DNA from 3 places in the Paenibacillus sp. GCM10027628 genome. Region 1 is predicted to be linked to each of the others. Evidence: riboswitches for the same ligand, from Rfam matches in the RefSeq annotation. Region 1 holds a riboswitch; each other region holds the start of a gene.
The links. A riboswitch is a leader RNA that binds a small molecule or an ion and turns the genes downstream of it on or off. The one in region 1 is predicted to bind ZMP and ZTP.
Positions count from the first base shown of each region.

Region 2: linked by a shared signal. The riboswitch ahead of ACFQZT_RS11425 (bifunctional 5,10-methylenetetrahydrofolate dehydrogenase/5,10-methenyltetrahydrofolate cyclohydrolase) and the one ahead of ACFQZT_RS20315 (DJ-1/PfpI family protein) in region 1 are both predicted to bind ZMP and ZTP.
Region 3: linked by a shared signal. The riboswitch ahead of rpiB (ribose 5-phosphate isomerase B) and the one ahead of ACFQZT_RS20315 (DJ-1/PfpI family protein) in region 1 are both predicted to bind ZMP and ZTP.

Region 1 covers NZ_JBHTHA010000029.1:50,137-53,407, forward strand. The annotation lists gene ACFQZT_RS20305 (Cthe_2314 family HEPN domain-containing protein) at 1-563, shown strand, start outside; gene ACFQZT_RS20310 (SDR family oxidoreductase) at 577-1,362, shown strand; ZMP/ZTP riboswitch at 1,413-1,495, shown strand; gene ACFQZT_RS20315 (DJ-1/PfpI family protein) at 1,555-2,154, shown strand; gene ACFQZT_RS20320 (hypothetical protein) at 2,855-3,271, opposite strand, start outside.
Region 2 covers NZ_JBHTHA010000010.1:62,289-65,559, reverse strand. The annotation lists gene ACFQZT_RS11435 (LysR family transcriptional regulator) at 1-299, opposite strand, end outside; gene ACFQZT_RS11430 (SDR family NAD(P)-dependent oxidoreductase) at 425-1,165, shown strand; ZMP/ZTP riboswitch at 1,239-1,318, shown strand; gene ACFQZT_RS11425 (bifunctional 5,10-methylenetetrahydrofolate dehydrogenase/5,10-methenyltetrahydrofolate cyclohydrolase) at 1,374-2,210, shown strand; gene greA (transcription elongation factor GreA) at 2,272-2,739, opposite strand; gene ACFQZT_RS11415 (RNA-guided endonuclease InsQ/TnpB family protein) at 2,904-3,271, opposite strand, start outside.
Region 3 covers NZ_JBHTHA010000016.1:19,924-23,194, forward strand. The annotation lists gene ACFQZT_RS15405 (L-threonylcarbamoyladenylate synthase) at 1-342, shown strand, start outside; gene ACFQZT_RS15410 (manganese efflux pump MntP) at 454-1,017, shown strand; gene ACFQZT_RS15415 (low molecular weight protein arginine phosphatase) at 1,107-1,697, shown strand; ZMP/ZTP riboswitch at 1,784-1,864, shown strand; gene rpiB (ribose 5-phosphate isomerase B) at 1,969-2,427, shown strand; gene ACFQZT_RS15425 (TIGR01440 family protein) at 2,447-3,052, shown strand; gene ACFQZT_RS15430 (serine hydroxymethyltransferase) at 3,108-3,271, shown strand, end outside.

The DNA of each region.
Region 1 (3,271 bases):
CGATCTGGAGCAAAGGGTTTCTCGACGCCCTTGATGAGCTGGAGCAAAGCAAGTATTGCTGCGAGCGTTATGCGGAACATATAAGCAAAGCTTTTCTGGAGGAAATGAATCCGCTCGAACTGGAAGACTATCATCGTTTTGTTTATTTTTATAAAAATGCCTTTATCCGTCTATTTTCGATCCTCGACAAGTTGGGGACCTTTATGAACGATTTGTTTGAAATGAAGACGGAAACCGTGAAATCCCGTTTTTCATATTTTACCGTGCTTCGTCGTATGCATGAGCACCATATCCACGGTCCTCTTGAGCATCAGCTCTACAATTTGAAAATGGATTATAAAGCTCCCCTCGACCGGCTGCGCAACCAGCGGAATATGGAAATTCATTATATTAACGCTGAGATGTTGGATGACCTGATGCAACAAGAGCCAGTGCCGGGCGAACACATTCATGTTGAAAATGTAAGATCGAATATTAACGATCTGCAGGAGGGATTTGACATGGTATGCCGAACCTTAACAGTAGCTTTTAGTTACATTACGGCAAGCGATGCAAAGGGGTAAGAGGAACATGGATTTGAGAGGCCGAACGGTTCTGATTACAGGAAGCGCCAAAGGTTTGGGGAAAATGACGGCGATCAGGCTCGCGAATCAAGGTTGCCATGTCGCGGTCAATTATGTCAACAGTGAAGCGGAAGCGTCACTGCTGGTCAAGCAATTGGAACAGCTCGGCGTTCGGAGTATGGCTGTGCAAGGCGATGTAGCCAAGCGGGAGGACATCGTCCGGATGGTGGATGAGACGAACGCAGGGCTTGGGCCCATTGATATTCTCGTCAACAACGCCGGACCTTTTTTCAGAGAACGACGTTTTTTTGCCGACTATCAAATGGATGAGATCGAATATTTGACACGCGGTAATTTGCTTGGTGTAATGGAACTCGACCATCTGGTTCTGCCGATGATGAGAGAGCGTCGGTGGGGCCGTATCATCCACTTTGGCTTTGGAAAAGCTGCTGAGGCGAGGGGATGGACGCATCGTGCTGTTTATGCAGCTGCCAAGGTAGGACTTGTTTCTTTCACCAAGACATTGGCTGAGGAAGAAGCGGCTAATGGCATTACAGTCAATATGATTTGCCCTGGAGATATTCGCGGCCGCAACAAGGAGCGTACGATGGAGGAAGCACGTCAGGAAGCTGACGGGGAAACGCCGGTAGGACGCCCTGGAACGGGCGAAGATGTGGCAAGGGTGATTGGCTTCCTATGTTTGCCAGAATCTGATTTTATTACGGGAAATATAATGGACATTTCCGGGGGCTTGGATCCGATTCAAACATTGCCGGTACTTAAGCAGCGCAAAGATTAATTCAGTTTCTTGAAAATTTTGGAATTACCCATTAGAATGAAAATAATCCGTATATGATGTGTAACTGGCGTAAACATGGAGCATAACCATGGGGAAGCACATCGTTCATAAGCCGTACGCCTGGGCAAGCGTTTGATCATTGATCAGATGCTTTTTTTGTTTGACCCACATCCCATAAGGCAGGTGTTTCTAATGAAAATGGCTTTTATCCTGTTTGATCAAATGACAACCTTGGATTTCGTCGGCTTCTATGATGCCGTTACACGAATGAAATTCCTTGGTCTCAACAAGGATGTCACATGGGATCTTTGTGCCCTATCCGAACAAATATCGGATGAACTGGGCATATCGATGAACATTCAGCACATCAGACCTGATCTGTCCTCCTATGATCTCATATTCATTCCTGGAGGCCGAGGCACCAGATCGCTGCGTTTTAACGAGGAATTCGTAAGCTGGATTCGAGTAGCCAGAGATGTTCCTTATAAGGTTAGCGTCTGTACAGGCGCTCTTCTCTTGGGCGCAGCGGGATTTCTGGAAGGAAAAAGAGCAACCACGAATCCTCCGGCTTACGATTTATTAAAGCCTTACTGCAAGGAGGTTGTCACGGCACGCATCGTACGGGATGGTAATCTTATCACAGCAGGAGGTGTCGCTACCTCAATTGATCTGGGCCTTTATGTGTTGGAGCTGCTGACGGATGCTGAGACAGTACGGAAGATTCAAGATTCCATGGATTATCCTTATTATCGGACTGGACAGCTGCAGGAGGATTACCAGATGCCCAATTAAGGATGATCCTCCTGAAAAAAGTGAAAGACAAGGTTTTTGGTCTTATAAAGTATAAGTTTCAAGAGCGGTCGTGTGGCTCACCTTTCTAAACGAGTTCGACCCTAAGTGACGTGATCGATGCGTTAACGATGGTATACAGCGTTCCAGACGTAAAAGTAAATGGAAACGAGTGAACAGCGATGTTTTCCATCGTTACAGATTTGAAGCAGGCAGATACCATAGCTAATTTTCGCATAAGTCGCAAACAAATGTATGGATTACACGAAAAAGGACCGTCAGGGATTTTCTCTGACGGTTTTTCTCATGATTATGCAGTTGAAGCAAGATGCCGGTGCTTGACAACTAAGAACTGGGAAGAGCCTCTTCCTTGCGAGCATGTGATCTGTCTATCTGTAAATAATAAGCGTCCTTGGAGACTGCTATCCGAGACAAATGAGCCTGAACATTTCGGATAGCGGTCTTTAGAGACTCCTAATTTTCTTGGATGAGCTTGATACATGAGATCCTAATGCAAAATAAGCGTCCTTGAGGACTGCTATTTGTCGTTCTATCTTGTGATTCTCTTAAATAGGAGTCCCTAAGGACTCCTTTGTATCTCCAAGAACTGGATTGTAAAGAGCTTTGCAGACCCGACGCTTACAATACCTGGATCAAACGGCATATTTCATGTATCCTGAGATACCTGGGCTGTTCATTACTTCTAGGTTCCATTTTCATCGATTACAAAGCCTGCGGTATGCCAATTAACAACGGTTGGATTGACTAAACTGGCGGCTGTAGGCGGTATGACTCCGCTCCCAACAGCACCTGAAGGATTTGTCGCAGGTATTGCAACCGTTAAGTAATACGTATGTTTTCCTTTTGGAACATTAATATCTGTAGCACTAATGGTTGTTGTAATTGAATTAGGTGTTACAATGTTGACTGAACTTGTTGCAGCGAAACCAGAGGAGATAAATCCTCCTGTAGTCGTGAATTGATAGACTAGAGTTCCTAGGGTACCGATACTATCGCGCCAGAATTGAAAGATAGCTTGCTGATAACCTAATATTAAAAAGAAGGCTGCCGGTCCAGTGCTAGCAGCTGTCCCTGTTAAAGATGCAGTCCACTGTATAGT
Region 2 (3,271 bases), on a different contig from region 1:
GTGGGCTCGGTGACACCTAACCGGATGTGCCCCGTTTCGCCCGACTGCAGATCCGACATACTCGTTTGCAATTGTTCCAGATCTTTTACAATTTGCACGCATTGTTCGTGAAACAGCCTGCCCGCTTCGGTTAAGCGGATTTTTTTCCCCCGCTCGATCAATTGAACGCCAAGATCGGCCTCCAGTTTCTGTATTTGCATCGTGACGGTGGACTGGGCATAGTTCATGGCTTCGGCTGCACGGTTAAAACTTCCGTGAATCACGATCAGTTGAAAGGTTTTCAATGTTTTAAGATCCATCCTGGGTCACCTCTGGTATCAAGATCAATAATATTGAATTCGATGTTTAATTAATTCAATTATACAAAAGGATAGCCGCGATATAAACTAACATTGAACCATACACAGACAAGGAGTGATCCATCATGGATATGACCAATAAAGTAGCTCTCGTTACTGGCGGCGGTACGGGAATCGGCAGGGCGACCAGCCTGCTTCTAGCGAAACGCGGAGCTATCGTCGCAGTCAACTACTCACGGTCCGCTTCTGACGCGGATGAAACTGTACAAATAATCCGAAGCGAAGGCGGGCGCGCGATCGCGATTCAAGCCGATGTTTCGAAAGACCAGGAAGTAAGAAACATGGTCGAGCTCATTGTTCAGCAATTTGGGACAGTCGATCTGCTCGTTAATAATGCCAGCATCACCCGCCACATCCCTTTGGACGACCTGGAGGCCGCGACGGAAGACGTATGGGATGAGCTGTACGCAGTGAATGTCAAAGGGATGTTTAACTGCGCGCGAGCCGTTGCTCCCTGGATGAAGAAAAGTAAGCAAGGTGCCATTGTGAACGTCGGCAGCATAGCGGGAATAACCGGAGTGGGCTCCTCACTGCCTTACGCCGTATCTAAAGCTGCGGTGCATGGACTTACCAAATCGCTATCACGCGCACTGGCGCCGGAAATCAGAGTGTGCAGTGTGGCGCCGGGAGCCGTCGCGACAAGATGGTGGTCAGGCCGGGAGGAGCAGATGCAACGATTAAGCCCTAATTTGCCGCTGCAGCGCATTGCAACGCCCGAAGATATCGCCCAATTCATTTGCTCAGTGCTGGAACAAGAAGCGATAACAGGTCAGGTCATTACCGTGGATAGCGGACAGACCTTGTAGCGGCGGAACGGTTGGCGGAGATGAACGACCCATTGATACTCTTCGCCATTACTGCTACTATAAATATAACAGATTGTCTATATGTGACTGGCGGAGCATGGGCAACCATGGGGGAGCATATAGAGATAACGGCCGTACGCCTGGGCAGAGGTAAGGGGAATATCCCCTTGCCTCTTTATGTTTTCATAACAGAAAGGATGATGAGACAATGACAAACCCGTTCATCTTGGATGGCCGACGTGTGGCGGATGACATTCAATTGAAATTAAAAGTTCGGATTGAGGCTCTAGCTGAAAAGGGGATCAAACCGTGCCTTGCCACCATATTAGTGGGGGATGACCCCTCATCGGCAACTTATGTGCGTATGAAAGGAAATGCGTGCCAACGCCTTGGTATTGATTCTAAGCGCGTATATTTAGAAGCGCAAACAACGACCGCTGAATTGATCGAGGTGATTCGTCAGTTGAACGAGGATTCCCAAGTTCATGGCATCCTGCTTCAGCACCCCGTACCTGGGCACATCGATGAAAGAGCTGCTTTTGAAGCCATTGATCTTAAAAAAGATGTGGACGGCGTAACTACATTAGGTTTTGCTCAAAATGCCTTCGGTTTAGCCGCTTATCCTTCCTGTACGCCGGCTGCAATCTTGGCCATCCTGGACTATTACCGGATTCCCATTGAAGGCAAGCATGCCGTTGTGGTTGGCCGCAGTCCCATATTGGGCAAACCTGTTTCCCTTATGCTGCTCAATCGCAACGCAACCGTGACAACATGTCATTCCAAAACGAAGAATTTGGATCAAATTGTACGCTTAGGAGATATCGTTGTCGCTGCTGTCGGCAAGCCTAAGTTTATACAAGGAGATTGGATTAAGAAGAGAGCAGTCGTCATGGATGCCGGGTATAATCCGGGAAACGTAGGTGATGTCGATTACGAAGCATGCCTTATGCAAGCATCCGCCATTACGCCCGTTCCGGCCGGTGTCGGTCCGGTAACGATCGCGATGTTGTTGAAGCATACGGTAGATGCAGCTGAACAAGCATAGAAGGAGAGGCATACTGCCAGATCGCAGTATGCCTCTTTATGTTTTTAACGGAATGATGCAGTTATTTAATTTCAAGCAGCTCGAATTTGATGATTCCCATCGGTGCATCTACATGGATGATATCGCCCACGGACTTACCGAGCAACGCGCTGCCCATCGGGCTTTCGTAAGAGATTTTATTTTCCGATGCATCGGCTTCGGAAGGACCCACGAGTCGATATTCGATCTTCTCGGCGAATTCGATATCGTTAAGGATGATGGTTGAACCGACATGAACGGTTGACGTATCCGTGTTTTGAACGACACGGGCCTTTTTTAACATTCTTTCGATGGATAAAATTCTCGTTTCCATGAAGCCCTGCTCTTCCTTGGCCGAGTGATATTCGCTGTTCTCTTTCAAATCTCCATAGCTGATCGCGGTTTTAATGCGGCTGGCTAATTCTCTGCGTTTAACCCCTTTTAATTCTTCAAGTTCCTGCTCTAATTTCGCCAATCCTTCTGGGGTTAAAATAATTTCATCGTTTGACATTTCTACATCTCCTAATTCATGGTACATTTCTTGTAAACGTCCTTTATTGCCTCTATTCTACAGTGAACCTCTCTCCAATGAACTGGAGAGCTTCTCAGATCATCGAGACTCGTAACCTCGTCTCTCCTTGAAGGCTAGTTCCTAGCCTGATTTGATTGGTCTGGCTACGATACGTTTTTCAAGGCTAGTTTCAAAATGTTAATGGCAGCATTTTCATCGCGATCTGCTACATATCCACAAGGACACTGATGGATACGAACAGCGAGTGATTTTTTGACGATTTCACCGCAGTTTGAGCATCGTTGTGATGTGCCCGATGGATTCACTTGCACAATTTGACGCCCGGCACTTTCAGCCTTGTACGCCACGAATTGAACAAGTTGATTCCACCCACTATCTGCAATGCTTTTGGTGAGACGTAAAGATTGATTGTAATCCAAGCCCTGGCTAGATGCACTTGCCCACAGGTTACGGTTCTTGATCATCCCTTGTATGTTCAAGTCCTCGAAAGCGATGAATCCATATTTATTTA
Region 3 (3,271 bases), on a different contig from region 1:
TACGCTCCGCAAGGCTACATGCATATTGTGCATGGTGAGCATGAAGACGAAGTCACTCATTGGATTCAAAGTGATATTGATGCAGCAAAAGCTCGTGGAGAGTCCACAGGGATTCTTACTTTTGAAGAACGTGCTTCACGCTACCATGCGGATCTTGTTATCGCATGCGGCTATTTGTCTCGACCTGAGTCGATTGCACAGGAGTTGTATGCGGCACTGCGCCGTTTTGATGAAGAAGGCATCCGTTATATTGCTGCCGAGGCTTGCCCGGAGACGGGAATTGGACTTGCGATTATGAATCGTCTGCGCAAAGCGGCCGGTTATCGGCTTGTACGCGTTTAAGGAGTCTGTCTGATATTTTCTCGCGTCATTAACCTGACAGACTCTTAGCTAGCATGTTTCCCTGTTTGTCCGCATATGTTGGGATAGAACACGTGGACAGGGGGATCGCGCATGCTCGCATCATCTTCAATAGGAATTGGGCAGCTTGTTACGATTATAATTATGGCGATCGCTTTGGGGCTGGATGCTTTTTCTCTGGGAATCGGCATCGGGATGAAGGGCGTTCGTTTGTTGGATATTTTAAAAATAAGTATCGTCATCGGTATTTTTCATGTTCTTATGCCTCTAATGGGCATGTTTATGGGGCATTATGTAAGCTCGCTTCTCGGCAATGTAGCCACTGCGGCAGGCGGTTGTTTGCTTATTCTGCTAGGTTCACATATGGTTTACAGCTCCATTCGAGGTGGAGAAACGGAATCTTTTGATCATCGGACGATCTGGGGTTTAACGATTTTTGCGCTGAGTGTAAGCATTGATTCGTTCTCCGTTGGTGTATCGCTCGGGATGTTTGCCACGGATATTTTGCTAACGGTGCTTATTTTTGGGGCATTCGGCGGTTTAATGTCTATAGCCGGGCTGCTCGTTGGAAGACGAGTAAGCGGATGGGTTGGCGAATACGGCGAGGCGTTTGGCGGACTCATTTTGCTGGCGTTTGGGATCAAGTTTTTACTGTGATACAATAGTTTACGGAGTGTTATCGCAAAACTCAGCACATGATTACGAAGAAAGTTTTCCTAACGGAAAACTCTAAGGAGGATCTCAAGTTGCGAATTCTATTTGTATGTACAGGAAATACGTGCCGCAGTCCGTTAGCAGAAGGTTTGCTGCGTATCAGGGTGCACAAAGAGGGGCTTGCGGCTGAGGTTCGTTCTGCTGGCGTTTCCGCTATGACGGGGGGACCGATATCCCGCAATAGCGCTTCGATTCTCAAGGAAGCAGGCTTCGACGAACAGATTAGCTCGCTGTCGATTCAGGAGTCCGAAGTAAAATGGGCGGATCTGATTTTGACGATGACGGTCGGCCATAAGCGCTCTGTGATTCAACGTTTTCCTAATGCAGTTGATAAAACATTTACACTTAAAGAGTATGTGGAAGACGATCCTCTTATTTTACAAGCGATTGAGGAGCGGGAGCAGCTCGTTACGGAACTACAGCTCAAGCAAGCTCTTTCACAAGCCATTTCCGTCGAAGAAAGAAGCCGCATTTTTAAGCTGGAAAATTCGATTCCGGATTATGATATTTCAGATCCTTTTGGCGGATCGATGGACATATACCGGCAAACGGCTGAAGAAATTGGACGCAGTCTCGATAAGCTGATCGAAAAAATGCGCAGACAGCTAGGCGGATCCAACTAATTGGTAGGCGTTCTTGGTGTCTGAGCGGATCCGCTCGATCCATCTTTACAGGCCAAGCAGAATGCGCTAAAATAAACATATTGATCAAGACTCGATGTAACTGGCGACGAGTGGGACTAACCACAATGGAGCATCGAGCTATACGGCCGGTCGCCTGGGCAAAAGAGCAACACGTGTTTCTTCGCGTGTCTTGCTCTTTTTTTCGTTTTCTGGTGAGCTTTGGGATATAATAGGAGGGTCGAACTCGAACAAGCAAAGGAGCGTTTTACTCATGAAAATTGCATTAGGCGCAGATCATGCAGGCTATCGTTTGAAAGATGTCATCATTCCTTTTATTGAATCCATGGGTCACCAAGTCATAGATTTCGGGTGCAGCTGCGCGGATTCTGTGGATTATCCCGATTACGCGCTTCAAGTGTGCGAGCGAGTCGTAGCAGGCGAAGCCGATAAAGGGATTCTGATTTGCGGAACGGGCATCGGCATGTCGATTGCCGCGAACAAAGTTCCGGGCATCCGCTGCTCGCTGGTAAGTGACCTCTTCTCCGCTAAAGCGACTCGTGAGCACAACGATACGAACGTACTTGCGCTGGGTGAGAGGGTTATCGGACCCGGGGTTGCTGAGGAAATCGTGAAAATTTGGCTCGAAACCGAATTCTCGCAAGGCCCGCGTCATCAAAACCGGATTAATAAAGTGAAAAGCATCGAAGATCGTTTCGCCATTCATCCTTAATTACGGGGAGGGGCTTTTTATGACGGATTCCATTCTCGGTGCGATCGCTGGAGCGGTTGAAACAAATCTGCGGGAGCTGATTGGGGTCGGTGGGCTTCGGCCCGGGCAAATCCTTGTCGTTGGCACGAGCACGAGCGAAATTCTCGGACATCGGATCGGGACGTCGGGGACGCTGGATGCGGCTGAGCCCATCTTTCAAACCGCACTGCGCATAAGCCGCGAGTTCGGGCTGCATCTTGCATTTCAATGCTGCGAGCATTTGAACCGCGCGCTCGTCGTCGAAGAGGAGATGCTCACGCGATATCCGCTTCTAGTTCCGGTATCGGTTATTCCTGTGCCGAAGGCGGGGGGCTCGATGGCCTCCTATGCATATAGGCACTTTACGCAGCCTGTCGTCGTGGAGACGATTGAGGCGCACGCAGGCATCGATATTGGCAGCACGCTGATCGGAATGCACTTGCGTCGTGTCGCGGTGCCGGCCAGACCGCCCGTGCGCTCGATTGGTCATGCGTATGTAACCATGGCCTATACACGTCCAAAGCTGATTGGCGGTACAAGGGCTGTCTACACGGCAGAAACGGCTGATCAACGGTATCTTGAGGCGGCACCGAACGAAGATTGTTAAACGGATTTGTCTGATAAAGATCAAATTTGATTATAAAAATTGGGAGGAATTACTCATGACAGACTTTTTGAAAAAGCAAGATCCGGCAATTGTGGAAGCTATGAATTTGGAGCTCGGCCGTCAACGCGACAAAATCGAGCTGATCGCATCCGAGAACATCGTAAGCCAAGCGGTATTGGAAGCAATGGGTACGGTTTTGACGAATAAATATGCAGAAGG